Regions from separate parts of the Lysinibacillus sp. BF-4 genome, predicted to be linked through region 1. Evidence: predicted binding sites of a transcription regulator. Region 1 holds the regulator's gene; the other holds the start of a gene.

Region 1 (15,277 bases):
CCTTTTACTATTATAGCGCTTTTACTTTCGCTACTACGTTTTCAACTGTGAAACCGTATTTTTCCATAACTAATTCGCCTGGTGCTGACGCGCCAAATGTATCAATACCTAATACATCACCGTCAAGCCCTGTATATTTGTGCCAACCTAATGTTGCGCCCATTTCTACAGCTAAACGTTTTGTTACAGCTTTTGGTAATACGCTTTCTTTATACGCTGCGTCTTGCTTGTCAAAGTTATGTGTTGATGGCATCGAAACAACAGATACATCAATACCTTCAGTAGCAAGTACTTTTTGTGCCTCTACTGCAAGCGAAACTTCAGAGCCTGCTGCAATAATAATTGCATCTGGTGTTTCTTTTTGTGCTTTAGCTACTACATAACCACCGCGTGCTACACCTTCAGCAGCCGTGTCAGCAGTTGATGCTAGTACCGGTAAGTTTTGACGAGATAATACTAATACAGTCGGTGTATCTACTGCTACTACTGCTTGCTTCCATGCTTCTGCTGATTCATTAGCATCTGCTGGACGAATCACGTTTAAGTTTGGCATTGCACGTAGTGAAGCTAAGTGCTCGATTGGTTCATGTGTTGGACCATCTTCACCTACAGCAATTGAGTCATGTGTAAATACATATGTTACAGGAAGACCCATTAATGCTGATAGACGAATGGCTGGACGTACATAGTCAGAGAATACGAAGAATGTACTACCGTAAACGTTAACACCACCATGTAATGCCATACCATTAAGTGCAGCACCCATAGCAAATTCACGTACGCCAAACCAAATATTACGACCTGCATAGTTATCAGGACCGAAGTCGCCTTCGCCCTTCATCATTGTTTTATTAGAGCTAGCAAGGTCAGCACTACCACCAAAGAATGTTGGTAAGTTTTTAGCAAGTGCATTAATTACTTCACCAGAAGAAGAACGCGTTGCTACAGATTGACCCGCTTCATAAACAGGTACATCTTTAGCAAAGTCTGCTGGAAGATCGCCAGCCATTGCGTTTTCAAACTCTGCCGCAAGCTCTGGGTATTCTTCTTGGTATGCTTTAAATCCTGCATTCCAAGCTACTTCTTCCTCAGTACCTTGACGCATTGCTGCTTCTTTAAATGTGTCATACACTTCTTGTGGGATAGCAAATGGCTCATGCTCCCATTTATAAGCAGCTTTTGTTAAAGCGACTTCATTTGTACCAAGTGGTGCACCATGAGAGTCAGATTTACCTGATTTATTTGGTGAACCGAAGCCAATAACTGTTTTCACTTCGATTAATGTTGGTTTGCCATTTAATTCTTTGGCTTTTTCGATTTTAGATTCTAAATCTAATACATCATTTCCATCATCAACACGTAAGTAATTCCAGCCGTATGACTCAAAGCGTTTTTGGATGTTTTCTGAGAATGCCATACCAAGATCGCCATCTAAAGAAATATCATTACTATCATAAAGTACGATTAGTTTTTCTAATTGTAAGTGACCAGCTAATGAGATTGCCTCAGCTGCTACACCTTCCATTAAGTCGCCATCGCCACAAATTGCATACGTATAATGATCAACAATGTTGTGACCTGGTTTATTGTATTTTGCTGCTAAATGCGTCTCAGCCATTGCCATACCAACTGTCATCGCAATACCTTGACCTAATGGGCCTGTTGTTGCTTCAACACCAACCGTATGACCGTATTCTGGGTGACCTGGTGTTAATGAATCCCACTGGCGGAAATTTTTGATTTCTGACATTGGTAAGTCATAGCCACCAAGGTGTAATAAGCTGTATAAAAGCATAGAACCATGACCTGCAGATAATACAAAACGATCGCGGTTATACCAATTTGGATTTTGTGGATTGTGGCGTAGGTGTTTTGTCCATAGCGTATAAGCCATTGGAGCAGCCCCCATTGGTAATCCTGGGTGACCTGAGTTTGCTTTTTCGATTGCGTCAATTGACAATGTACGGATTGCATTAATTGCAAGTTGATCCGGAGTTTGCGTCATTTGTATGTGACATCCTTTCTCGTGCTAAGTAGTTTCATTTAATAGTGTAGACAACATCCCTATAGAAAACAATGCTTTTATCGGTTTTAAGCCATACTTTTTACAAATGTGACATACTTAATTCATTTTACGCTTTGCTTGAGCCTGCTTCACCTTTTCAGGTGTTACATCATTTCCCTGTTCATCCATAACTTTCACATTTTCAATTGTGCTACGCATTGATTTACGGAAAGTCTCCAAATACTCTTTACGTAACGCAGAGCGTTCCTTTGCTTCAGCTTCTGTTAGTGTACCCTCTTTTGATTTTTTCGATAACTCGTTAATACGGGCAATTTTTTCTTGTGATAACATATTCAATCACACCTTTCTTCTTTATAAAGGTATGAAAATTATGCGTGAAGTGCAAGTAATATCTTTTGAAACAAAAAGATGCCTACATTATGTAGACATCTCCTGTTCATACGCAAGGTAACGACGATTGACTGTTGCTTTACTAACATCGTAGCCCAAACCATTTAATGTAGTTGTAATTTCTTGAAAGGTTAGCCCTAACTCGCGCAACCGAACAATTTCTTCAATGGGTACATCAATGCGGGGTGCGCCTTCAATATTGCCACGGTTTTTAAGATTATCTTGCGGGCGATAGCCTTGCGCAACTGCACGTTGCATACCTCGTTTAATTTTGGCATTATGCAATTTACGCTGATATTCTTCTACAATCGCTAAAATCTCCAGTAGCATTGTATCCATATCATTTAAGGCAAGCGGACCAGCTTCGTTTAATGTTAAAACTTGCGCATCCATTTTTTGAATTAAATGAAGCACGGCGATACGCGCATTACCACGCGCTAAGCGTGTTTCGTCTTGAACAAACACGCACCTTACCTCATGCTCCTTCATAAAATCTAACATCTCTAGCAACCCATCACGCTCAACATCATAACCACTATGCTGATCTTGAAAACTCGCCGCAACTGTATACCCTTGTTGCTTAGCGAAAACTTCGAGCTCTTGTTGCTGACGTGCTAACGAACTTTGTTGAGTTTCTTTTGTTGTGCTGACACGACAATAAATTACGGCTGCATTTTTCATTATTGATCACTCGCTAACTGTCCTTTATTTTGAGCTATCGGAATTAACAATGTCTTTCCTGCAATTATTGTATCATCATGAATATTATTTTCTGTACGAACTACATCAACCCATTTTGTCATACTCATTGTCCCTTTATATTGCTCTGCTAATGTTACAAGATTATCACCTTGTTCGATTTTAATTTCGCCATAACTAATCGACTTAAATGACCATATTACATACATCACAACTAGTATAACTGACATCAAAAGTAAAAGTATCTCTTTTTTAATTTGTCTCTCACTCATAACTAACCGCTCCTTACCGAATATTTGTTCTCATAATAGTACGAACATTTGTTTTTGTCAACGTCTTTTACGAACTTACGTTTGATTGTTAGCTATCAAGCTGTTATACTTAACATAAATTATAGGAGAAAGTAAAGAGGTGATTTGTAATGACAGTAAAAATTTCTAAACGTCAGCAGCTAATTATGGATTTCATTAAAAGCGAGGTTCGCACGAAAGGCTATCCGCCATCAGTCCGTGAAATTGGTGAAGCTGTTGGACTAGCATCGAGTTCAACCGTTCATGGTCATTTAGAGCGTCTTGAAAAAAAGGGGCTTATACGTCGCGACCCTACTAAACCACGCGCGATCGAAATTTTAGAGCTTGATGATGGGATTACAAAGCAAGAGGTCATTCATGTACCGTTAATTGGTAAGGTTACGGCCGGTTCTCCTATCACAGCGATTGAAAATATTGATGAATATTTCCCGCTTCCTAATACATACGGGGACGAGCGCTCATTATTTATGCTAGAAATCGTAGGCAACTCTATGATTGAAGCTGGCATTCATAATGGTGATTATGTCATTGTACAAAAGCAAGTTACCGCTAATAATGGCGAAATTGTAGTGGCTATGACAGAAGATAATGAAGCTACAGTAAAACGTTTCTTTAAAGAAGATGGTCACTTCCGCTTACAGCCAGAAAATATAACAATGGCACCAATTATTTTAAACAATGTTTCCATATTAGGTCGTGTGGTTGGGTTATACCGCCGCGTTAACTAAAAAATGAGCAGCGAAAAATTCGCTGCTCATTTTTTACTTGAAACCTTTTTTTCGATATAAAATAAAACCAAAAGTTGCGAGTGCAATTAATGCACCTACATAAGATAATGTTGCATAACTCGTTTGCGACACAATTAAACCTGATAACATACCCCCTGCCGCACCTGACAGTGCAACAAAGACATCAATGCGCCCCTGGATTTTCGCCCGCTCTAATGGATGAATAGCATCCGTCAGCAAAGCCGTACCACTAATAAACCCAAAATTCCAACCAATACCAAGTAGAGCTAATGCTAGTGTTAGCCAAAACATAGATTCCACTGGTGCAACAGCTGCCATTACGCCTGCTGCAATTAAGGTTACTACAGCAGCAATTGCCATAGCATAGCGTCCAATCTTATCAACTAATACACCTGTCACTAAAGATGGCAAGTACATTGAGCCTACATGAATCCCAATCACTAAACCAATTTGTTGCAAGTCATGCCCATGATGCGACATGTGAATAGGCGTCATCGTCATAATCGCGACCATAACAACTTGAGATACAATCATAATAGTTGCGCCTAATACTACGCCTTCACGATTTGTTTCCTTTGCCACAATCTGCGCGGCTTCATTGGCTTTTTGCTCATTTGCGATAATTGCTTTTGCGACGAGATAAGGGTCTGGTCGTAACATCACAGCTAGTACTAAACCAGCTAACCCATAAGCGACTGCCGCTAAAATAAATGGTCCTGCTAACGTTGGTATGCCAATACCATCAGCTACATTACCCATTACCTGCACAAGATTTGGTCCTGCAACAGCACCAAAGGTCGTCGAAACCATTGCCATACTAATCGCGGTTGCTCGTTGCTTAGCTGTAGCTAAATCTGTACCTGCATAGCGCGCTTGTAAATTGGTTGCTGTACCACCACCGTATACTAATAGTGATACAAATAATAAGGGGATATTTGCTAAAATGGTAGCAAATATTACGCCAATTGCCCCCAAGCTTCCTAACCAAAACCCTGTTGCTAAGCCTAAACGACGGCTGTAGCGCTGTGAAAGTTGCCCAACTAATAATGCTGCCCCTGCAGATCCAAAAGTAAACAAAGCAGAAGGAAGACCCGCAAAACTATCCGTACCTAACATATCCTGGGCAATCAGCGCACCTACTGTAATACCTGCTGCAAGTCCAGCCCCGCCAAATACTTGCGATAATATAACAACCCAAAGTGTGCGTTTATATAATTTTTCACGCGCGGCTGTATCATGAACATAATGTTCAATTGATTGATTCAAACTGTCAACTCCTTCATAGTTATTTCACAACTCCTTTTGAGTATAGCGTATAAGCCCCCTGCCGTATTTATTTTTGCTTGTGAGCATTTATCTCGAATTCGAGATAAATATATAGTATACTCAATCTAACATAACTAAAGGAGGCATTTTTTATGCTAAAAGGTATCCATCACGTTACAGCAATGACAAGTAGCGCCGAAAAAATTTATGAGTTCTTTACACACACTTTAGGCATCCGCCTTGTCAAAAAAACAGTCAATCAAGATGACATCCGCACGTACCATTTATTTTTTGCAGATGATAAGGGCACAGCAGGAACAGATATGACATTTTTCGATTTTCCAAATAACCCACAAGGCACACATGGCACGAATGAATTACAACGTGCAGCCTTCCGCGTACCAACAGATGAGGCGCTTAACTACTGGGCAGACCGCTTCACACGTTTAAATGTTGTGCATGAAGGTATTAGCACACAATTTGGTAAAAAGGTAATTAATTTTTATGACTTTGACAATCAACATTACCAATTAATTTCAGATGAAGAAAACGAAGGTGTAGCATCTGGTACACCATGGCAACTTGGCCCTATCCCACTGCACTACGCAATTACAGGGCTTGGTCCAATTACTATTGCAGTGGCAAACATGGATTATTTCTCAAATATTTTACAAAATGTATTTGGCATGACACCTATTGCACAAGACAATGAAGCATACTTATTCACTATGGGTGAAGGTGGTAACGGTGCACAAGTTATCGCAATCCATGACCCTGTATCACCAGCAGGTCGTCAAGGCTACGGCGCGATTCATCACGTAGCTTTTCGCGTGGACAGCAAAGATGATTTAGCACAATGGCAACAACGTCTTGAATCATTTGGCTATACAACATCAGGACTTGTTGACCGCTTCTTCTTTGGTGCATTATATGTGCGCGCTACACGTCATTTATTATTTGAAATCTCAACAGATGGTCCTGGCTTTATGGGAGATGAGCCTTACGAAACACTTGGTGAAAAACTTTCGTTACCACCATTTTTGGAGGCACAACGCGAACACATCGAAAGCATTGTACGCCCAATCGACACCGTACGTAGTACAAAAACATTTATAAAAGAGTAAGAGCCGCATTTTTGCGGCTTTTATACTTTTTCTGAAAATTCCGTTGACAAATAAATAACGAGCCCTTATGATTAAGTCAATTACAAATTAAGCGTTGAAGAAGAAGAGTAACACGAACTTTCCATTTAAGAGAGTCAGCGGTTGGTGTAAGCTGATAATGAGAAAACGTGCGAATGGGCTTCTGAGCTTCTAGTCCGAAATTAATAGTAGGCGCTAGCGATTACACCTTATCGTTACACAAGGCAAACTGTTGATTGACAGTTTTGAGTGAGTCTTTTTTCTAGACTAATTAAGGTGGCACCACGGCATTCCCCGTCCTTTTGTAAACGAGGGATTTTTTTGTGTTTACATATAAATCGATGACAAAGAGAGTACGTATCGCAATGTGCGCATCAGCGAGCTGGGATAGTGAGAGCCAGTACGTTACAGCAATACCGAAGTGGACTTTGGAGAGACCTTTTGAACCTAAGTAGGAAGGTACGGCTCGCGCCCGTTAATGCGCACTAAGAGGAAGTGGCAACACTTCAACTAAAGGTGGTACCGCGGCTTATTCCGTCCTTTCGCATATTTGCGAAGGGGCGTTTTTTATTTTGAGGAGGATGACAATGGACTATAAACTACACACCATCAGTGGTGATACTACAACACCTATTGCGTTATTTAATAATTTGACTGGTCAAAAAGTATTATTTGAAAGTTCAGCAAAGCACGAAGAAAGTGGTCGCTACTCTTTTATAGCAGCTGCTCCGCTCTATACAGTAATTGGCGAAGATACAACTACACGTGTACAGCACCGGGATGGTAGCGTAACAGAATACGCGCAACATAGTATTGATTATATAAAAAATTTATTACCTAAATTAGAAGGCGACTATCCCTTCCCCTTTTTTGGTGGTGCTATTGGTTATATTGGTTACGAAACTATTTTTACTTATGAGGCAATTGGCAACAAGCTACCTGCCACACACGCGTTACCAGATACACATTTACTCATTTTTGATAATTTTATCGTCTTTGACCACAGAGAAGAAACCATTACCTTTGTGGCAGTAGCTCTAGAAGAACGCACCGAGACACAATTACAAGCAAGTATTGACCTATTAATGACACAAGCGCTCACAACGCAGCCGCTTCCTCATATAACTGAACCGTTAACATTTACACCAGCTATGGCACCTGCACAGTTTAAGCAGTTAGTGACAGAAGCTAAGCAAGCTATTGTAGCAGGCGAAGTATTTCAAGTAGTGCTGTCACAAAAATTTACTGCAGATTTTACAGGCGATGCCTTTAGCCTCTATCGTAAATTACGAACGGCTAACCCATCACCTTATATGTTTTATTTAGCCTTTGGTGACTACACTGTACTTGGTACATCACCCGAGAGCTTAGTCAAAGTAACAGGTGACACCGTTATTACTAACCCTATCGCAGGAACACGACCACGTGGTAAAACTGCGCGTGAAGATGAGGCTTTAGCGCGTGAACTGCTCGCTGATGACAAGGAACTTGCTGAGCATAAAATGTTAATTGATTTAAGCCGTAATGACGTCGGAAAAATTGCGAATATTGGGACAGTTGAAGTTTCACGCTACGCGCAAATCGAAAAATACCAACACGTTATGCATATTGTATCAGAGGTGCGCGGTCAACTATTACCACACTTGCATGCACTTGATGCACTTATGGCATGCCTCCCTGCAGGTACTGTATCAGGCGCACCTAAAGTACGAGCGATGCAACTTATTAATGAACTCGAAAGCGAGCGACGCGGAGTGTATGCAGGAGCCGTTGGTTATCTTTCAGTGACAGGCGCAATGGACTTTGCCTTAGCCATTCGTACGATGGTCATTGAGGGTGGCACAGCAAGCGTACAAGCAGGCGCTGGTATTGTCTATGACTCTGACGCTCAAAAGGAATATGAAGAAACATTACACAAAGCGAAGGCTTTACTGGAGGTAATCCAATGATTTTATTACTTGATCACTATGACTCTTTTACCTATAACCTCTATCAAGCAATGAGTGAATTAGGCAAAACAGTAAGAGTTGTACGCTATGACGAGATTTCTATTGCAGCCATTGAAGCAATGGAGCCAGAGGCCATTGTATTATCACCAGGCCCCGGTTCGCCGTATGATAAAACGCAATCGCTAGAAATCGTACGCGCATTGTACCACCGCTACCCTATGCTTGGTGTATGTCTAGGTCACCAAATTATTGCGGCTGCCTTTGGCGCAACTATTACAACAGCGCCGACCATTATGCATGGCAAAGCTTCTTTAATTCAGCATGATGGTACGGGTCCCTTTGGTGCTTTTGATAAAGCCATGCTGGCAATGCGCTATCACTCACTCGTCGTAGTAGAAAGCTCACTACATGACAAACTTAAAGTAAATGCACATGCGCTTGATGACGGTGCAGTAATGGGCATCGCACATACACAGTACCCCATTTATGGCGTACAGTTTCATCCTGAATCTATTGGTACACCTGAAGGTAAACAGTTACTCGCACAGTTTTTCCGCACATATCGTCAAACTACTACTTTACGCGAGCAATTACTGCGTTTAAGTATAGGTGAAAACCTAACAGCAGAGGCCATGCATGCTGTAATGGATACTATCCTACAAGGTGAGGCCTCCGAAAGTGAAATTGCCGCCTTATTAATGGCGCTAAAAATGAAAGGCGAAACAGCGGAAGAAATTACAGCACTCGTGAAAGCACTAACTGCACAAGCACTCCCTATCGAAACAACTGGGATTGTAATGGATAACTGTGGTACAGGTGGCGACGGCTCTCAAAGTTTTAACGTCAGCACTACGAGCGCTTTTGTGATTGCAGGTGCAGGCGTAAAGATTGCTAAAAATGGTAATCGCAGTGTATCCAGTCAAACAGGTAGTGCGGATGTGCTTGAGCACCTCGGCATACCACTAGACTTAACAGCACAAGAAACAAGCCAACTTTTAGCCACTGAGGGCATCGCTTTTATGTTTGCACCTCATATCCACCCTAAGCTCAAACATATTATGAAGGTCCGTCGCGATTTAAAAATCCCTACGATTTTTAACATCATTGGTCCTTTAACAAACCCCATTCCACTACAGGCACAAATAATGGGGGTATATCGCAAGGATATGCTACCACTGCTCGCTGATGTACTCCAACGACTAGGACGTAAACGTGCCATTGTTATTCATGGTGCTGGTGCTGTAGATGAGGCTTCTCTTGCGGGAACGAATGAATTAATTTTACTTGCAGATGGTGTACAAACGGCTATGACATTAAACCCTAAAGATTATGGTCTACAAGTTGCACCTCTCGAAGCGATTAAAGGCGGCGAAGCTATCGAAAATGCGGAAATCCTACTGCGTGTGCTACAAGGCGAACGTGGACCAAGGCGCGATACCGTACTACTTAATAGCGCACTAGCTATGCTAGCCTACGGTAATGTTGACACAATCGAGCAAGGTATTACACTTGCTCGCAAAAGTATTGATAGCGGACAAGCACTCGCTAAGTTACAAGCCATTCAACAATTTGCTAAACAACGAAAGGAGCTAGCTCAATGACAATTTTACAAAAAATTTTAGCGCAAAAAGCTAAGGAGGTTGCTGCCTTACCTGCTACCTTCCCTCCGCGTATAGCGCCACTGGTACCCTTTTATCCGCAGCAAGAGCAAACACTCTCGATTATTGCCGAAATTAAGCGAGCTTCCCCTTCAAAGGGTGTAATTAACGAGGCGGTTGATCCAGTCAAACAAGCCAAACTTTATGAACAAGCAGGTGCTATGGCCATTTCGGTATTAACGGACGAACTTTACTTTAAAGGTAGTATGGCAGATATGGCGGCTGTTAAGGCGGCTGTCACGATTAGTGTATTAAATAAAGATTTTATTATTAGCACCAAACAAATTGACCATGCCTACGCCTATGGTGCAGATATGATTTTACTTATTGTAGCTGCGCTTACAGATGATGCATTGCACAAACTGTATCAATATGCTCGGTCACTACAACTTGATGTGTTAGTCGAAACTCATAATGCAGAAGAATTTGCCCGTGCTCTTGCCCTTGGCGCGCGCATAATCGGCATCAACCATCGCAACCTGCATGACTTCACTATGGACTTAACTATTTCTGCTAGCTTACTAACAGACTTTAATAAATGCGGACGTTGATTATTGCAGAAAGTGGTATACGCAATCGCACAGATGCCGAGCGCCTTGCCACTGCAGGTGTTGATGGTTTATTAGTAGGCGAAACTTTAATGCGAAGCACTGACCCCGCTACTTGCATTCAACAGTTACAGGTGACACGTTATGCTCATTAAAATTTGTGGCATTACAGATTGTAGGAGTGCACAAGTAGTTGAACAGGCAGGTGCTGATTTTATTGGGCTGGTATTTGCACCAAGTAAGCGCCAAGTAACCCGTGCTACTGCACAGCAAATTGCCGCAGTTACGACATTGCCCCTCGTCGGTGTATTTGTAAATGAAGCAGTGGCTACTATTAATGAATTGGTCGCTAGTGTGCCGCTAGCTTATGTACAACTTCACGGCAATGAAACAGCGGCTATCGCACAGCAAATTCATGCACCTATTATTAAAGCATTTACAAAGGCTGAGCCTATTACGCCTTTTCCTGCTGTTTATACGTTAATTGACAATATACAGGCAGGTACTGGTACACCTTATGATTACCAACAAGTTGCCCTACAGTCCAATAGCTTTTTAGCAGGCGGGATTTCCCTAACAACAATTGATAGCGCACTCGCTTGTAAACCTTGTGGTATTGATGTATCAAGCGGTGTCGAAACAAATGGCCAAAAAGACGCAAAAAAAATACACGAACTAATTTCGTATGTGAGGAGCCAAACAAATGTATAACCAACCAAATGAACACGGCTATTACGGGGATTATGGCGGACGCTTTGTACCTGAGACCCTAATGCAAGCTGTTAAAGAACTAGAGCTAGCTTATGAAGCAAGTAAAGTAGATGAAGCTTTTCAAGCTCAAATCCGCTATTACCTACGCCAATACGTAGGGCGTGATAATCCACTCTACTTTGCTGAACAATTAACGAAACATTGCGGCGGCGCTAAAATTTATTTAAAGCGTGAGGATTTAAACCATACAGGCGCACATAAAATTAATAATACGATTGGACAAGTACTACTCGCTAAAAAAATGGGCAAGCATAAAGTCGTTGCCGAAACAGGTGCGGGTCAACACGGCGTGGCTACAGCAACCGTTTGCGCTTTACTCGGTATGGAATGCATTATTTTTATGGGCGCTGAGGATGTAAAGCGTCAGGAGTTAAATGTTTTTCGGATGGAATTGCTTGGTGCTAAAGTCGAAAGCGTTACACAAGGTAGTAAAACGCTGAAAGATGCAGTAAATGAAGCACTTCGCTACTGGGTAGCACATGTGGATGATACACATTATGTGATGGGCTCTGTATTAGGACCGCATCCCTTCCCTATGATTGTACGGGACTACCAAGCTGTTATTGGCAAGGAAACACGCGAACAAATTATGGCACAAGAAAATAAATTACCTGATACTATTATTGCTTGCATTGGCGGTGGCAGTAATGCGATGGGCATGTTTTATCCATTTATAGATGATGATGTTACACTTGTTGGCGTAGAAGCGGCAGGTAAAGGTGTGATGACGACACAACATGCAGCAGCCATTTATCAAGGGGATGTTGGCGTGTTACATGGCAGTAAAATGTATTTAATGCAAGATGAGCATGGGCAAGTGACAGAAGCACACTCGATTTCCGCTGGGCTTGATTACCCAGGTGTTGGGCCAGAGCACAGCCTACTGCATGATAGTAAGCGTGCGAATTATGTACAAATTACAGATCAAGAGGCATTACAAGCCTTTCAGTTATTATCACGTACAGAAGGGATTATCCCTGCACTGGAAAGCTCACACGCCATTGCCTATGCCACAAAGTTAGCACCAACTTTGCCAAAAGAACATATCATTGTCGTTTGTTTATCAGGTCGAGGGGATAAGGACGTGCACACGGTAAAACAAATTTTGCGAGGTGAACAACAATGAAGGCTCCTTATATTATGGCAGGGGATGGCGGTTTAGAGACGCTCCTACCAACGATTGAATTTTTACAACAAAACGGTGCAACAATGTTAGAGATTGGCATCCCCTTCTCTGACCCTGTAGCGGATGGCCCTGTCATTCAAGCGGCGGGCTTACGTGCACTGGCAAGTGGTGTGACATTAGCAGGTGTATTAGCAGAACTTGAACAACATAAAAATCGCATTGCTATACCGCTTGTTATTATGTGTTATGCCAATCCTATTACTCGTTTTGGTATTGAGCGTTTTGCACAGGCATGCGCTACTATTGGCATTAAAGGTGTTATTATCCCTGACGTGCCAATGGAAGAAGAAACACCTTTTGTACAAGCCCTGCGTCCGTTGGGCATTGCTTTTATCCGCTTCATTACCTTAACTAGTACTACTGAACGTATTAAGGAAACATTAGCAGATGCAGAAGGTTTTATTTATGCTGTAACTGTTAAAGGAACGACGGGTGAACGTGCAAGTTATGAACAAGACATTTTTAAATTACTACAACAAGTAAGCGCACAAAGCCCCGTGCCCGTCTATGCAGGCTTTGGCATTTCCACAAAAGAACATATTGCTAACTTTTTAGCGGTTTGCGATGGTGTCATTATTGGTAGCACCATTGTTCAAGCCCTTTACGAAAAACGCTATGACGACATTATTGCCTTACTGAAATAAAAAACTAAGCAGAAGCTACTAACCGCAGCTTCTGCTTAGTTTTTATAATAAATTTAAATACCATGCTATGATACGTTCCCCGTAAAAATAAAGCAATAGCGCTGCTAACGCAATTGAAGGACCAAAGGGTACAGGTGTTTTTCGCCCTTTCTTTGTGATCCGCAATACGATAATGCCAATGACTAAACCAATGGCAGAGGCAAAAGCTAACGTTAACAATGTCTTTAGTGTACCAAGTACAATACCAAGCACAAAAAATAACTTAATATCACCGCCGCCCATACCACCACGTGATAGTAACGCTACAATATAAAGCACACCAAAACCTATAACTGCACCTAGTAAACTATCCCACCAAGGAGTAAGTGGCGAAAAAATTCGTCCCACTACTAACAATGGTAAAAAGAACAGTAAAATTTTATTAGGAATGAGCATATAAGCGATGTCAGATACAGTAATACAAACTAACATCGAAATAAAGAGCAGTGCAACGAAAAATTCTGCCGTTATGCCAAAGTGCACATAAGCAAGCGCAAAAAGAATACCTGTAAGCAACTCCATAAAAGGATAAATAGGCGAAACTGTAGCTTGACAAGTACGGCATTTCCCTCGCAATAAAACATAAGATAGTACGGGTAGTAAGTCAATCGCTGTTAATCGACGTTCGCAGCTTGTACAGTGCGAAGGTGGACGCACAATGGATTGTTTTTTAGGGACACGCAAGCCAACCACATTAAAAAATGAACCAAAAACAAGACCAAAAATAAAAGCAATAACCGTATACATAATTCCCTCCTAAAAAAGCAGGTCGCACAGTGCGCCTGCTTACTCGTTATAAAAGAACGTTGTTAATTGTAAGGATGCCGATACTGTATAATCTACAACTTCTGCAAACTTCACTTCTTCGCCTGGTTGCGATAATTGTACAACATCAATTTTAATAATGCGCTCTAATCCCTCTACCTCACGTATAAACGTACGTAAAGTTTTATAGTCAGGTGTCAATAACTCTACTTGGTACGTAATAATTTGCAAACCTTCTGGCGCTTCAGCTAATGCCGCATTATACAATGGCTCCTCTTCTTCAACCGTTTCATTGGCTAACTGAGCCGCTAATTCTTCTTCGGTCGTTTCGGTTAACCCTAATTTCCGCTCAAGCATTGGTTCATCATACTCACTAAATGAAATATTTTCGATACGAGAACGTGTTAACATTTCGATGTCTTCTAAATCACGTAAAATATATTCTACGCCACGCTCTTTTGGTACTTGCTTTTGTAAGCGAGCTAATGTACCCGCATCTAAATCTTTAGCGTCAAAAGCTGCAATATCAGCCAATGCTGTATCACGAGTAGCCGTTAATGTTGTTATTGTGCTTTGCAAGCTGGCCACACGCTCAGTTTTAGGAAGCACAACATAATAATAAAGTGCACCTAGTAAAGCAATCGTTAATAAAGCCACTAAAATAACCGTATTCCGTTGAGAAGATGCCATTAGCTCGCACCTCCTTTACTATAAGCATAATCAATAATAGCTGTAATGGTTACCGTGTAGCGAGGGATAAAATCAAATTTATCACTTGGCTTCTCTTTATCTTTTTGCTCACCTAACTCAAAGGCATTGACGGATAAAATTTGGGCATCCATAAAATAAGAGCTCTTAACAAGACGCTCAATATAAAATGACACATCTCGCATCGTTTCTAAATCCACTGTAATCGCAACCGCTTCGTCTGTGAAGTTGTATTCACGCAAATACGTATTAGGTGGCAAGTGTTTTGTAACTTCATCCATTAACGGAGTAACCGCATAACTTTGCTCTTTCACAAAACCTACAACATCTTCTAGTGTACCTTTATGCGCTGCTTGTACAACTTCAAGTTCAGCTAACGCTTCGTCTACTTCTGCCTGCACGACTTTTTCTTGTGCTTCAAGCTCC
Region 2 (15,277 bases), on a different contig from region 1:
TAATGCGTTGACGTAATTTACGTGCTTTACCTACAAATAATAAATCGTTTTCTTTATTGAAGAACATAAAAATACCGCCTTTTTCGCGTGTAATTTTATCTAAATCAATGAAGCCATAGATTGGTGTAATTTCTACATCACCGTCTTGCAATTTTTGCTCGCGTTGACGAATTACTAAGTCTGGTTTTGGTAATTCAATTTTAATCATTTTTTCACGTCCTCATTCTTTACTAAAGGTATATGCTACCACAAATTTACGCATAAAGCTATGCATTGCAATAAAATACCCTGCATGCTATTATAGCAATAATCTAAATATTCTTATCGAGAGAAGCCGAGGGAAAGGCCCTACGACGCTTCAGCAACCTCTTGCCTAGGCAAGAAAGGTGCTAATTCCTATGAGATAAGAGAGCAAACAACCTTACTCTCATTCTCTAAAAGAATGAGGGTTTTTTTATTACTTAGGAGAGGAAGACTGCATAATGCCAATAAACATCCCTAAAAATTTGCCTGTCGGTGAGCACCTTCGTGCGGAAAAAATCTTTGCTATGGAGGCAGACCGTGCTTCTACACAGGAGATACGCCCATTAAATATTATCATTTTAAATTTAATGCCCGAAAAGGAGAAGGCGGAGCTACAGTTGTTGCGCTTGCTAGGCAATACACCGCTTCAGGTGAACATTACCTTTTTAAATACGGCGACCTATGTGTCAAAAAATATTAGTAAATCGCATTTAGATGCCTTTTATACCACATTTGATGCTATTAAGCATAAGCGCTATGATGGCATGATTATTACAGGCGCACCTGTCGAAAAATTTGCCTTTGAAGATGTGGATTACTGGCCAGAGATGCAGCAAATTATGGATTGGTCAGAGACGAATGTTACAAGCGTACTGCACATTTGCTGGGGCGCACAAGCTGCACTCTACCACTATTACGGCATTGGTAAGTATGAGCTAGAAGAAAAGTGCTCAGGCGTTTATGACCATGTTATTACAGATTTTACCCATGACTTAGTGCGTGGCTTTAGTGACCATTTCACAGCACCGCATTCTCGCCATACATCTGTTTCTATCGATGAAGTACGCAACCACCCAGCGCTTGAGCTATTGTCCTACTCTGATGAAGCAGGTGTATTTATTGTAGCTTCTAAAAACCACCGCAATATTATGGTAACAGGGCATTTAGAGTATGATGCACATACCTTAGCTGAGGAGTATGCGCGTGATGTAGAGAAGGGCATGCATCCGCAAGTACCTGCACACTACTTCCCAAATGATGACCCAACACGTACACCGCAAAATACATGGCGTGCCCATACCCATCTTTTATTTTCGAACTGGTTAAACTACTATGTGTACCAGCTAACACCGTACGACTGGGCATAAAAAAAGTAAAACGTGAGCGTATCACGTTTTACTTTTTGTTTGGTTATTTATAAGCATACGCTAGCTCATCTAGCGCGGTATTTACAGATACATGGAGATCATGGTCATTAAAAAACCATAAGTCATCCTGCTCAATAAAGTACGTAATGTCATCAACTTGCTTTGTTACACCTGCATGTACAGGCTCATCACGCGTCATACCAAGCGAAAAACCTTCGTGAAAGGGACTTGATCCACCGTAGCGTGCATAAAAACGAATCGTGTCGCCCGCTTCAACTTCCATTTCTTCAATAAACCATTTTACGGCCTCATCTGTTACAATAATTTGCATGCTCTCACTCCTATAGCCATTTGACTTTTGGTTCTGTGCCGTCTTTAATGCGCTGAATATTGGCGCGGTGACGGTACATAATAAAGCTAAACAAAAAGAAAATTAAAATGAACAGCGCATAATCGCCTGTAACAAAATAATAAACGATACTGTAAATTAAAGCGACTGAAGCGGCTACCATAGAGGTAAGGCTCACAATTTTAGATAATTTGAGCGTTGTAAAAAATACAACAAACAAAATAGCAAACAAAATAGGGGCATAACCTAACACCACACCAGCTGATGTAGCAACTGCTTTACCACCGCGGAAACCTGCAAATACAGGGAACATATGCCCAGTTACTGCGATAATACCTAAAATGAGTGGGTGAACGCCTGTGTTTGCGAAGAACGGAATAAGGGGTAAGAGTACAGCAGCCGTCCCTTTGAGGACATCCATAATAGTGACCACAAGCCCAGCCTTTTTGCCGAGTGTACGAAATGTATTCGTAGCGCCTAAATTACCGCTACCATGTTCGCGTATGTCCGTATTAAAAAACAATCGTCCAATCCATAAACCTGATGGGATTGAGCCGATGAGATATGCACTAAGTAGTACAAGAATCGTGTTTACCATAGAAAACTCCTTTATTATGACGTGGTACTAAAATCTATTGTAAGCTACGGATGGCATTATGAAAAGGTGATAAGTGTAACTTCTTGCAGAGATTTTTGCTAAAATAGTGGCGGTATACGGATTTTCATTGACTAATGGTCATTGAGGGATTACGATTAATTGTAGGATTCAACAAGAACGAATGTTCTCTTTTGGAGGGATTTTTTTGACAAATAATTATAGTGATGATGATATTCAAGTATTAGAGGGGCTTGAGGCCGTACGAAAACGCCCAGGTATGTACATAGGTTCGACGGATAACCGTGGACTTCATCACCTCGTATACGAAATTTTAGATAACTCGGTCGATGAGGCGCTTGCTGGCTTCGGTAATCGCATCGTAGTAACAATTCATAATGACCAAAGCATCAGTGTGCGTGACTATGGACGCGGGATGCCTGTTGGTATGCATAAATTAGGTAAGCCTACACCAGAAATTATTTTAACGGTATTACATGCAGGTGGTAAATTTGGTCAAGGCGGCTATAAAACGAGTGGTGGTTTACATGGCGTTGGTTCGTCAGTTGTAAATGCACTATCTCGTTTTTTAACGGTTACCATTTACCGCGATGGGCAAATTTACGAGCAACGTTTCGAAAACGGTGGTAAGCCTGCCACTACGCTTGAAATCAAAGGTAAGACGCGTGAAACAGGTACGAACATTCACTTCCTACCAGATGACAGCATTTTTTCAACGACGAAATATAACTATGATACGCTAGCAGAGCGCTTACGCGAGTCAGCTTTTTTATTAAAGGGCTTAAAAATTGAGCTTATTGATGAGCGTGGCGACGAGGTTAAGCATGAAGTGTTTTTCTACGAAAATGGTATTGAAGCCTTTGTCGAATATTTAAACGAAGAAAAAGATACGTTGCACCCTGTGCGTTACGTTGAGGGCGAGCATCATGCGATCGAGGTAGAGTTTGCCTTCCAGTATAACGATGGCTATGCCGAAACCATTTTATCTTTTGTTAATAATGTGCGTACACGCGACGGTGGTACTCACGAAACAGGCGCAAAAGCGGCGATGACACGTGTGTTTAACGAATACGCGCGTAAAATTGGCTTATTGAAGGATAAGGACAAAAATCTTGACGGTGCTGATATTCGCGAAGGCTTATGTGCTATTGTATCTGTACGTATTCCTGAGGGGATTTTGCAGTTTGAAGGGCAAACTAAAAGTAAATTAGGTACATCTGAGGCACGCTCTGCCGTAGATACGGTAGTAGCGGAGCAAGTACTATACGTACTCGAAGAAAACGCCGAGTTATCCGCTTCATTGGTACGTAAAGCGATTCGTGCGCAACAAGTACGCGAGGCAGCACGTAAGGCACGTGAGGATGCACGAAGCGGCAAGAAAAATAAAAAGTCAACGCTCTTGTCAGGTAAATTAACACCTGCACAATCAAAAAATGCGGCAAAAAACGAGCTATATTTAGTTGAGGGTGACTCAGCAGGTGGCTCCGCAAAACAAGGGCGTGACCGTACTTTCCAAGCGATTTTGCCACTGCGTGGTAAAGTCATTAACACCGAAAAAGCTAAGCTTGAAGATATTATGAAAAACGAAGAAATTGCCACAATTATTCATACCATCGGTGCAGGCGTAGGTAGTGATTTTTCGATAGATGATGCAGCGTACGATAAAGTTGTGATTATGACCGATGCCGATACTGACGGGGCGCACATTCAAGTATTATTATTAACGTTCTTTTACCGCTATATGCGCCCATTAGTGGAAGCAGGTAAAGTATATATTGCACTGCCACCCCTTTATAAAATCAGTAAAGGTTCAGGCAAAAAAGAGGTTTTTGAGTACGCTTGGACAGAACGCGACTTAGAAGAGGCCATTGCACGCATTGGTAAAGGCTACGTCATTCAGCGTTATAAAGGTTTAGGTGAAATGAATGCACCGCAGCTATGGGACACTACAATGAACCCTGCAACACGTACATTAATTCGTGTACGTATCGAAGACGGCGCACGCGCAGAGCGTCACGTAACGACATTAATGGGTGATAAAGTAGAGCCTCGCCGTAAATGGATTGAAGCTAACGTAGATTTTGGTATGGAAGACGATGCCAATATTCTCGAAAACGAATTCATTAGTGAGGAGGACTAATTATGCAAGAGAAATTTCAAGATTTACCGTTAGAAGAAGTAATGGGTGACCGTTTTGGTCGCTATAGTAAATATATTATTCAAGAGCGTGCGCTACCTGACGCACGTGACGGGTTAAAACCTGTACAGCGTCGTATTTTATATGCGATGCATACTGAAGGCAACACACAAGACAAGCCTTTCCGTAAATCAGCTAAAACCGTTGGTAATGTTATTGGTAACTATCACCCACACGGTGACAGCTCCGTTTATGAGGCAATGGTGCGTATGAGCCAAGACTGGAAGGCACGTCATATGTTAATTGAAATGCACGGTAATAACGGTTCCGTTGATGGTGACCCTGCCGCAGCTATGCGTTATACAGAAGCGCGTCTTTCTTCTATCGCAGGTGAACTACTGCGAGATATTACGAAAGATACGGTTGATGTTGTACCTAACTTTGATGACCAAGATACAGAGCCAACCGTATTACCTGCGCGCTTCCCTAACTTATTAGTAAATGGCTCAACGGGGATTTCGGCGGGGTATGCAACTGACATTCCACCGCATAACTTGTTTGAAGCTATAGAAGCCGTACTTATGCGCCTAGATAACCCTAAGGTAACTGTTGATGAGCTAATGACGGTAATTAAAGGGCCAGACTTCCCGACGGGCGGTATTATCCAAGGTACAGATGGTATTAAAAAAGCCTACGAAACAGGGCGCGGCAAAATTGTCGTACGTGCCAAAACTGCGATTGAGCAATTAAAAGGTGGCAAAGAACAAATCGTTGTAACTGAGTTACCGTATGATGTTAATAAAGCTAATCTCGTAAAGCGTATTGATGAGCAACGCCTCGACAAAAAATTAGATGGCATTGCCGAAATCCGTGACGAATCTGACCGCACAGGGCTACGTGTCGTGATTGAACTAAAAAAAGATATCCCCGCACAAGGGATTTTAAATTATTTATTAAAAATTACGGACCTTCAAGTGACGTATAACTTTAATATGATTGCCATTCACCGTCGTCGTCCTACAATGATGACGTTACCACTGTTATTGGATGCTTATATTGAGCACCAAAAGGAAGTCGTTAAACGTCGTGCTACGTTTGATTTAGCGCGTGCTAACAAACGTATGCATCTCGTAGAAGGGTTAATCAAAGCATTATCGATTTTAGATGAAGTGATTGCGAAAATTCGTGCCTCTAAGGATAAACGAGACGCACGACAGGGCATCATGGACGCATTCGATTTCTCTGAGGCGCAAGCTGAAGCAATCGTTAGCTTACAACTTTATCGTTTAACGAATACAGATATTACAGAGCTACGTGCAGAGCATGAGGCATTACAAAAAGAAATCGCGCTATTAGAGGGTATTTTACAAAGCCCTGCCAAGCTTATCGCTGTCATTCGACGTGAGTTAAAAGCTACGCAAAAACAATTTGCTGAGCCACGCCGCTCTTTACTACAAGCTAAAATCGAAGAGCTAGAAGTAACGCTCGACGTACTAGTACCAAGTGAGGAAGTCATTGTAAGTGTAACGAAGGATGGTTATATTAAGCGGACTTCGCCGCGTTCATATAGTGCATCAAGCGGTAAAGATTTGGCGATGAAAGAGTCGGATTATGCGCTCTTTGAACAACCAATGAACACGCAACATCACTTACTGCTATTTACCAACCGCGGGCAATATATTTACCAACCTGTACATGAGCTACCTGACATTCGTTGGAAGGACCTCGGACAGCATATTTCAAGTATCGTACCACTTGAAGCTGAAGAAGAAATTATTGCTGTACATGGCTTTGCGTCAATGGATAGTACTACTGACTTTATGATGACCGTGACCGAAGCGGGGCAAGTTAAGCGTACCGTAGTAGCAGATTATAAAGTTTCGCGCTACTCACGTGCGTTAAAAACAATGAATGTTAAAAAAGAGGATGCTATGATGGCAGCCTTTATTGTAACGGATAAAGACGAGGTAACACTTGTCACAACAGAAGGACAAGCACTGCGCTTCCGTGTAGACGAAGTACCGCCAACGGGCTTACGTACTGGTGGGGTTAAAGGTATGACATTAAAAGACGAGCGTGTTATTTGGGCAGATACTGTAGATGCCAACGAACGTTTAATTATCGTAACGCAGCGTGGGGCAGTTAAAAAAATGGGCATCGAAGAAGTTACCACAAGCAACCGTGCTAAACGTGGTGTACAAATCCTAAGCATATTAAAATCCAACCCTCACCAAATTGTAGCTGTCGAAAAAGACCGCAAAGAAGCACTACTCGTTATTGAAACTGAAAAACATCAAGAAGAAATTGCGATGGGCGATTTACCGAAAAATGATCGCCTATCCAATGGTTCCTTTAAAGTAGATCCAAAAACAGACGGTGCTATCCGCGCAGTCTATCATAAAATGCCATAGTATAACGATGCTATAGCTGTTATAATGAACGTTGAATAGTAATGTAGGGGAGCTCAAACATGAGCTGAGAGACCGAATTGTAGGAATACCCTTAGAACCTGATATGGTAAAACCATCGTAGGGAACATGTACAAATGCCTCAGTAGGGTGATACATGCCTACTTGAGGCATTTTTTTATGCAGAGGAGGCGATTTTCGCGTGAAGAAATGGTTCGTTACACTAGTATTGGCAACGATGGTGCTTGCACTTGCAGCCTGTCAAGCCAAGGACAAACCAAAGGAAGATGCAGCGGAAGATAAGCTTGAAAAGGTAACAATGGTGCTCGACTGGACACCTAATACCAATCACACAGGCTTATATGTTGCAGAGGCACAAGGATTTTTTAAAGACCAGGGCTTAGACGTTGAAATCATTCAACCAGGCGATGCAGGTGCAGATCAATTGGTTGCATCAGGCAAGGCAGATTTCGGCATTAGCTACCAAGAGGGTATTACACTAGCACGTACGCAAGGTGTACCACTTGTATCAGTAGCCGCAATTATTCAACATAATACATCAGGCTTTGCCTCACCAAAGGCAAAGGAAATTACCACACCTAAAGATTTTGAAGGTAAAACTTACGGGGGCTGGGGCTCACCTATCGAAAAAGCAGTCATCGAAACCATTATGAAAGCAGACGGTGGCGATGTTGCCAAAATGGATATTATTAACGCAGGTGACGCAGACTTCTTTACAATGACTGAAAAAGACGTAGACTTTGCATGGATTTACTACGGCTGGACAGGTGTAGAGGCAGAGCTACGTGGCAAAGATATTAATATGGTCTATTTAACAGATTATAGCGATAAGCTAGATTACTATACACCTGTACTATCAACTAGCGAAAAAATGATTGACGAAAAATCAGACATCGTTAAAAAAATGGTCGCAGCTGTTGCAAAAGGCTACGAATATGCGATTGAAAACCCAGAAGACGCAGCAAATATTTTACTCGTTGCAGCGCCTGATTTATCGCAAGACCTTGTGATTAACTCACAAAAATGGCTAGCTGACAAATACCAAGACGACGCTGAGCAATGGGGCGTACAAAAACTAGACGTATGGAAAAACTATGCGGACTGGATGACAGAAAATGGCGTGCTAGAGGGCGATTTTGACCCAGAGCAAGCATTTACTAACGAATTTTTACCAAAAAAATAAGAGGTGACATCATGACAAACTCATTAATTAGTGTACAAATCATTCCTAAAACCGAGAACGTAGCAGATGTAATTCCAGCAGTAGACGCAGCAATCGCTGTAATTGACGCTTCGGGCGTTAAATACGAAGTACATCCACTCGAAACAACGATGGAAGGCGATTTAACAACATTGCTTGCTATCATCGAAAAAATGAATGTAAAAATGGTTGAACTCGGCTGCGTCAACGTTATTACACAGGTCAAAATCCTATACCAACCATCAGGCATTACGATGGATACATTAACGGAGAAGTACCGCTAATGCATAAGGTGATGAAACGAGGCGGAGCAGTAATGTTCCTCCTCGTTTTATTTATCATTTGGGAAGCTGTTGTATGGTGGCGCGACATCCCGATGTGGCTATTACCCGCTCCGAGTGCGATTTTAGCTGAAGGGTATCGTTCATTTGGCGACTTTTCTGTGCATATTTTAGCTACAACTAAACTTACATTGCTAGGGTTAGCCATTGGCGCAAGCATTGGTTTTATTATTGCGCTCCTTTTGCACCGTATGCCACTTGTTAATCAAATGGTATACCCCTTACTCATTTTATCGCAAAACGTACCAACCATCGTATTAGCACCACTATTAATCATTTGGTTTGGCTTCGGGCTATTACCTAAGCTTATTATTATTAGCTTAGTATGCTTTTTCCCTATTGTAGTGGCGATGATGGATGGCTTAAAAAATACCGACCCAACATTAAAGCACTATATGCAAATGATTGGCGCAAATCGCGGGCAAACCTTTTGGAAGCTAGAGCTACCTTATGCCATGCCATCTTTGTTTTCAGGCTTAAAAATCGCGGCTACGTATAGCGTAATGGGTGCTGTAATTTCCGAATGGCTGGGTGCTAAGCAAGGCATAGGCGTATATATGACCTATGCGCAGTCATCCTTCCGCATTGACCGTGTGTTTGTTGCCATCTTTACGATTATGTTGTTGAGTATGGCATTATTTGCGCTCATACAGCTACTCGAGCGTATTATTGTAAAAGGACAAACAAGGGAGGTATAATTATGTTACTGCAAATTACAGACTTATCTAAAAACTTCGGTGAGGTTGATGTGCTTAATCATATTTCCTTACAAGTAGCAGACGGTGAGTTTGTTGCTATTCTTGGCCCTTCAGGTAGCGGTAAAAGTACATTATTTCAGCTAGTTGGTGGTATTACCGCACCTACAGCAGGTGAGATTTTATTAAATGGCAAAAATATTAGCGGCGAAAAGGGGCATATTAGTTATATGCCACAGCAAGCGTCGCTATTTCCGTGGCGTACGGTTTTACAAAATGTAGTGCTTGCTCAAGAGGTGCAACATAAACCAAATTATGAACAAGCAACCGAGTGGCTTGAGCGCGTGGGGCTTTCGCAATTTGCCAAAGCCTACCCATCAGAGCTATCAGGCGGCATGAAACAACGAGTCGCTTTTATTCGTGCGTTGTTAAGTGACCAAAATTTGCTATGTCTTGACGAACCTTTTTCGGCATTGGATGAGTTTACACGTCTTGATATGCAAAACTGGCTGCTGTCTGTATGGGAGGAACATCGCCGCTCCGTATTATTTATTACACATAGCATTGAGGAAGCCATTTATTTAGCCGACCGCATTGTTATTTTATCCAAGCGCCCTGCACACATTAAAGAGGAGATTACTGTCCCTTTTGCGCGACCACGTAATCAAGCAATGTTAGCAACGCCAGAATTTGTGGCGTTAAAGCAGCATATTTTCAGTCAAATGGAAACGAGGGATAGTGAATGATTGACGCACATATCCATTTAGATCAATACAACAAGGAAGAGCAAGCAACCTTGCTTGCGAGTGGTGCGTCGTTTATTACAGTATCTACAGATTACGCATCTTGCTTAGCTAATTTACAACTGGCTAAGCATCCTGCCGTACATAGTGCCCTTGGTTTTCACCCTGAGCAACCTGTCGCAAGTGCTGAGCAACAAGCGGCAATTTTTACACTTATCCGCAAGCATGCCTTTGATATCGTAGCGATTGGCGAAGTGGGCTTGCCCTATTATGAGCAAGTTGACCGCGATGCGCATATCGCTTTACTTGAGCGCTTTATTGCGTTAGCAAAAGAGCTAGACAAACCAATTATTTTGCATGCTGTCTATGAAGATGCGCAAGTAGCTTGTGATCTACTCGAAAAGCATCAGCTAACACGCGCGCACTTCCACTGGTTTAAAGGCGATGCTGCAACTATCACACGTATGATTGAAAACGGTTACATGGTATCGATTACGCCTGATGTATGTTATGAGCCTGAAATACGTAGCCTTGTTGCACGTTACCCGCTCTCACAGCTCATGGTCGAAACAGATGGTCCGTGGCCTTTTGAGCAGGAGTTTTCGGGTCAACTCACAACACCTGCTATGATGGCACGTAGCATTGAAGAAATTGCACACATTAAACAATTGCCAAAAGAACAAGTCGCAACACAACTTTACAACAACACCACAACATTTTACCGACTATAGGGAGGGTTTAGCATGGCATTTTTATCACTACAACAATTACCATTACCACAGGTTACTAAGCTATGGAACGGAGCCTTTGTTAATTATATGAAGCCAATGGGCATTACAGAGGATGTATTACAAGCGCGTATGAAACAGTACGCTATTTCGCCAGAGTATTCCACAGTAGCGACGATTGAGGATGAGTATGCGGGAGTAATGCTGTTTGGCTTAAAAGGCAATCTTGCTTGGATTGGTGGCATGGCAACATTACCAAATTACCGAGGCTATGGCATTGGCCGCTCATTAGTGGCACATGCGATTTCCTTAGCACAAAGCTTACATGTTAAAGAGTTACGTCTAGAGGTTATTGTAGGTAACGAAAAAGCCGAGAACCTTTACCGTTCGACAAACTTTACGATCATTAATACACTAGCTGTAGCTAAAGGCACGCTAGCGCATTACCGTGAGTCACCCATTCAATTAAAGCCAACACGCGTCAATGATTGGCATTTAGCTACGCAACCTAATAGCACCTCGTGGGAAACACGACTAGAGGCTAGCGATAATGTACATGACATTTATTTAAAGGAGCAGCGCCTTGGTTATATTTGTTTCCGTGAAGAGGGGAAGGGGCTATACATCCAGCAGTTTGTACTAGTAGAGCCAACACAAGCGCTTGTAGAAGCGGTGCTTACTGAGCTTCACACACTCTATGGCAATGTAAGTTGTAAAGTGCACCAAATGGATGCAGAGAGTGAGCTCTATAGTTATTTACAAACGCTCGGCTTTGAAGAACTGTACCAGCAACGTCAAATGACTTATCAATTATAATAAAAAAGGCATTCCGCTCATCATAATGCTTGAGGGAATGCCTTTTGTGTTTAGTAAATTGTTTACGTTCTTTACCTTGCTTTGTTAAGGTTGTGCGTTCATGCAAGCTCATACTTGCTGTGCCGCGTGCTTTTGTTACATCTTTACCTGTCGTACGTAAACGCGCACGACGTTTTTTTAGCTGCTTGTGATAATGCCATCATCATCCACTCCTTTATCCTAGTGTAGCAAATGATAATAAAAAGCGCACCGATAACGGCGCGCTTTTTTGTATTAATGTGATACGTCTTGTACTGAAATCCCTGTGTTTGCTTTAACATTAACTTCGCGGTATTTTTTATCGTCTGATTCTTTAGATAATAATGTACCTACGATACCTGCAATAAAGCCAAGTGGTACAGAGATTAACGCTGGGTTAGATAGCATAAATAATGGCTCGCCTACAAAGATAGCTTTACCTTCAGGACCCCAAACGTTTGGTGAAGCGGCAACTAATACTAATGCGGAAATTAAACCTGTAAGCATTGCCGCAATTGCGCCTGTTGTATTGAAACGTTTCCAGTAGATTGTGTAAATGATTACTGGAAGGTTAGCCGACCCTGCGATACAGAAGGCTAATGACACTAAGAACGCTACGTTAAGCGTTTGTGCACCAAGTGCTAGTACGATAGATAACACTGAGATTGTGATAGAGCCAATACGAGCGGCTAATACTTGCTCGCGGTCAGTCATTTTACCTTTTTTAATAATTTCGCCGTAAATGTCATGTGATAGGGCAGATGCGCCTGATAGTACAAGACCTGCTACTACAGCTAAAATTGTTGCGAAGGCTACAGCTGATACGAATGACATTAAAATGTCGCCGCCTAGTGCTTCAGCTAATAATGGTGCTGCCATGTTACCTGCTGGGTTTTCTGCAATAATTGCGTCAGCGCCAACGAAAGCTGCAGCTCCAAAGCCTAAGAAAATTGTTAAGATGTAGAAAACACCTACAATCCAAGTTGCCCAAATAACAGAAGAACGTGCTGTTTTAGCATCCTTAACCGTAAAGAAGCGCATAAGGATATGTGGTAAGCCCGCTGTACCAAATACTAGAGCAATCATTACTGAAATTGTATCTAAGCCATTTGTATAACGTAGACCAGGGTTTAAATAAGCCTGACCATGTTCTGTTTCTGTTGTCATTTGTGTAAACATTTGTGAAATACTGAAGCCAAACTCTTTTAAAACTAAGAAGGAGATAATAACCGTACCAAGCATTAATAAACATGCTTTAACAATTTGTACCCAAGATGTTGCGGTCATACCACCAAATAATACGTAGATTGTCATCATAAAGCCTACAAGTAATACGGCAATCCAGTAGTCAATGCCAAGTAGTAATTTAATTAGCGCACCCGCACCTACAAGTTGAGCAATCATATAAAATAAAACGATAGTAATAGTGCTTAAAGCTGCTGTGCCACGAACTTTAGATGTGTTAAAACGCGCTGTAATCATGTCCGCTAATGTAAATTTACCAAGGTTACGTAATGGCTCGGCTACGATGTAAAGTACCACTAAGTAAGCAACCAGATAACCAATAGAGAAGAAGAATCCGTCAAAACCGAAGAGGGCAACAGCGCCCGCGATACCTAGGAATGAAGCGGCTGATAGGTAGTCACCTGCGATAGCCAGTCCATTTTGCCAGCCTGTTAAGCCGCCACCTGCTGTATAGAAATCACTTGCAGAAGAAGTCTTTTTTGACGCCCACCACGTAATAACTAGTGTTAAACCTACAATCCCTACGAAAAACGAAATCGCAACAATGCTCATACGCGTCCGCCTCCTTCTTTATACTCTGCAATAATAGCTTGCGCTGCCTTATCGTAGCTATTTGCTTTGGCTACGTATAGGTGGCATAAACTCCACGTCATAATAAATAGTCCTGCTGAGTAGAGCCATACTGCTGTAATATCACCAATCACTGGCTGGTGAAGAATTTTTGTGTACGATGTCAAAATTGGTAGTGTGATGTAAGCGATTAAGAAAATTGCTGTTACTGACCATAAAAATGCATTTTTACGTTTCACTAGCGCTTTGAATGACGGTAGCTCCGCAATTGCGTCGTAGTCAATGACATCGACTTTGTTATTATTTGCTGCCATAGTCATTACCCCTCTCTGTTTCAGTTTATTTTTTTCTGTTTAGTGTCTCCTAAATGCTCACTATGTTGCATTTGGTAATTTCATTCTATGAGAGTGTTCACAAAATTGCAATAGTTTTTTATAAAATTATTCGGAAAATTTATATAAAAAAGTAGTTTTAAGAACAGAAAAAACAACATTTTGCAGAATTATTCTACTATCATATCGTCATAAACCTTGATTTGACAACGTTTCAAGTACTAAATTAATGACATAGGCGACAAGATTATGTTGTGTAATTTTTACGAGAAAAAATAAAATAATTTTTTGTAACATAACTAAAAAAACAAAATCTTTATGCTGGGATATGTTTTTTTGCTATCAATTGTCAGAAAACTGGAGAGAAAAACGTAAAAAAAGAGGCCTAACCCATAGGTTAAACCTCCTTACATTTGTATAAATCGTAGCGTTTCTCGCATTTTTTCGTTGGCTTTTTCCAATTGTTGCGTATGTTGTTGTGCGCCAATATGTGCAATCGCTTCGTCCATACGGTTAAGCGCAATACGAATGAGTTGCAACGTATACGTATGAGCTTCGGTTGGCTTGCGCGGAAAACTATTAGGTAACGACAAGGCACGCTCTGTAAACTCTGCTCCGTGCACTAAATGACTATGCAACATAGTTACTACACCTAACGCCTCTGCAATCAGTAAATCAGGGCTTGTACGATAAGCTGTAGAGAGGGTATGATACTGCGTTTTTGCCTGTAACATGAGTTTATAAAAGTCGTTATTCTCCTCGTTTTCGGCTAAAAACAGCGCAGCTAGTTGTTGTTTACTAGCAGTAGCCATTATAAATTTTCCTGCTTTACAATCTAATGTCACCTCAGCCATCAAGGATTGCTGCTCATTATCAAAATTATAAACCGTAACAGCTGCCTTGCTTTCAATAGGTAAAAAGTGTGCTGGTGATGTTAACTTTTTCGTATAGTAGAAGGTTAATAAGGTAATGCCAACAAGGGCAAGCACAGCCATAGGGATGCTGTCCGTCAATAAAGTCGCTAACATAACGTTAATAAAGCATACGACATATAATAAGGAAAAAACACGATATTTGTATAGCGCTTGCTTTTGAAGTGCTATGCGGATAAAGGTATTAAAGAATCGCATGTGTTTGCTCCTTCCATAACATATGTACATCACGATAATACGTGCGGAACAACGCATGCTCTTGCTGTGCGTCATAGTCCTCAGGACGACGATAGTTTTTGCGTACTTCTGTATGTTCCTTTACAAAGCGTTGTGTAATGGCGAGAAGCGGCTCATGTGCCATTACTTGTAGGGTAGCTGTATAACGTAAAAAGTCGTCTGCTTCTTGCTCGCTAAGCGCTCCCTCTGAGATAAAGCGGGGGATGCGCGGTAAAATATAACTTACAACTTTATGGTGGGATTGCAATTGTACATCCGTAGTGACTTGCATTCGCATTAACAAATCACGCAGTAGCTCACTTTGTACGTCGCGCTGGAGTTGCAACTGTAAACGTAGCATGATGCGTTGCCATACAGCCAGTGACTTCCGTGCTAATAGAACGGGGAGTAGTATGCTTAAAATGATTAAGGCAATGGTATACATAAATAACCTCCTTGAATCTTTAGTATAGCAAATGACTAGACAACAAAAAAAGCGCCACTCCTAAGAGTAGCGC

What was found. Region 1 encodes LexA, which represses DNA repair genes until DNA is damaged. Its sites were predicted from a motif close to CGAACATATGTTCG; they were not measured.
Region 2: the regulator LexA is predicted to act here: its motif matches at 2,513-2,526, upstream of parE (DNA topoisomerase IV subunit B).

Annotation. Positions count from the first base shown of each region.
Region 1 is NZ_JPUW01000001.1:218,258-233,534, reverse strand. It holds gene tkt (transketolase) at 11-2,005, opposite strand; gene CH76_RS01135 (DUF896 domain-containing protein) at 2,123-2,356, opposite strand; gene CH76_RS01130 (recombinase family protein) at 2,444-3,097, opposite strand; gene CH76_RS01125 (hypothetical protein) at 3,097-3,387, opposite strand; gene lexA (transcriptional repressor LexA) at 3,537-4,154, shown strand; gene CH76_RS01115 (MFS transporter) at 4,188-5,441, opposite strand; gene CH76_RS01110 (ring-cleaving dioxygenase) at 5,594-6,565, shown strand; T-box leader at 6,651-6,888, shown strand; T-box leader at 6,916-7,128, shown strand; gene trpE (anthranilate synthase component I) at 7,165-8,532, shown strand; gene trpD (anthranilate phosphoribosyltransferase) at 8,529-10,133, shown strand; gene CH76_RS01095 (indole-3-glycerol-phosphate synthase) at 10,130-10,741, shown strand; gene CH76_RS14220 (hypothetical protein) at 10,729-10,893, shown strand; gene CH76_RS01090 (phosphoribosylanthranilate isomerase) at 10,883-11,449, shown strand; gene trpB (tryptophan synthase subunit beta) at 11,442-12,635, shown strand; gene trpA (tryptophan synthase subunit alpha) at 12,632-13,339, shown strand; gene CH76_RS01075 (A24 family peptidase) at 13,382-14,125, opposite strand; gene CH76_RS01070 (hypothetical protein) at 14,165-14,833, opposite strand; gene CH76_RS01065 (PilN domain-containing protein) at 14,833-15,277, opposite strand, start outside.
Region 2 is NZ_JPUW01000018.1:6,671-21,947, reverse strand. It holds gene CH76_RS07560 (nucleotide excision repair endonuclease) at 1-208, opposite strand, end outside; SAM riboswitch class I at 319-410, shown strand; gene metA (homoserine O-succinyltransferase) at 483-1,391, shown strand; gene CH76_RS07550 (HesB/YadR/YfhF family protein) at 1,435-1,722, opposite strand; gene plsY (glycerol-3-phosphate 1-O-acyltransferase PlsY) at 1,733-2,338, opposite strand; gene parE (DNA topoisomerase IV subunit B) at 2,544-4,496, shown strand; gene parC (DNA topoisomerase IV subunit A) at 4,499-6,904, shown strand; TPP riboswitch at 6,940-7,045, shown strand; gene CH76_RS07530 (ABC transporter substrate-binding protein) at 7,104-8,105, shown strand; gene CH76_RS07525 (thiamine-binding protein) at 8,117-8,407, shown strand; gene CH76_RS07520 (ABC transporter permease) at 8,407-9,162, shown strand; gene CH76_RS07515 (ABC transporter ATP-binding protein) at 9,165-9,905, shown strand; gene CH76_RS07510 (TatD family hydrolase) at 9,902-10,633, shown strand; gene CH76_RS07505 (GNAT family N-acetyltransferase) at 10,646-11,446, shown strand; gene CH76_RS07500 (cation acetate symporter) at 11,720-13,261, opposite strand; gene CH76_RS07495 (DUF485 domain-containing protein) at 13,258-13,599, opposite strand; gene CH76_RS07490 (hypothetical protein) at 14,019-14,741, opposite strand; gene CH76_RS07485 (hypothetical protein) at 14,728-15,204, opposite strand.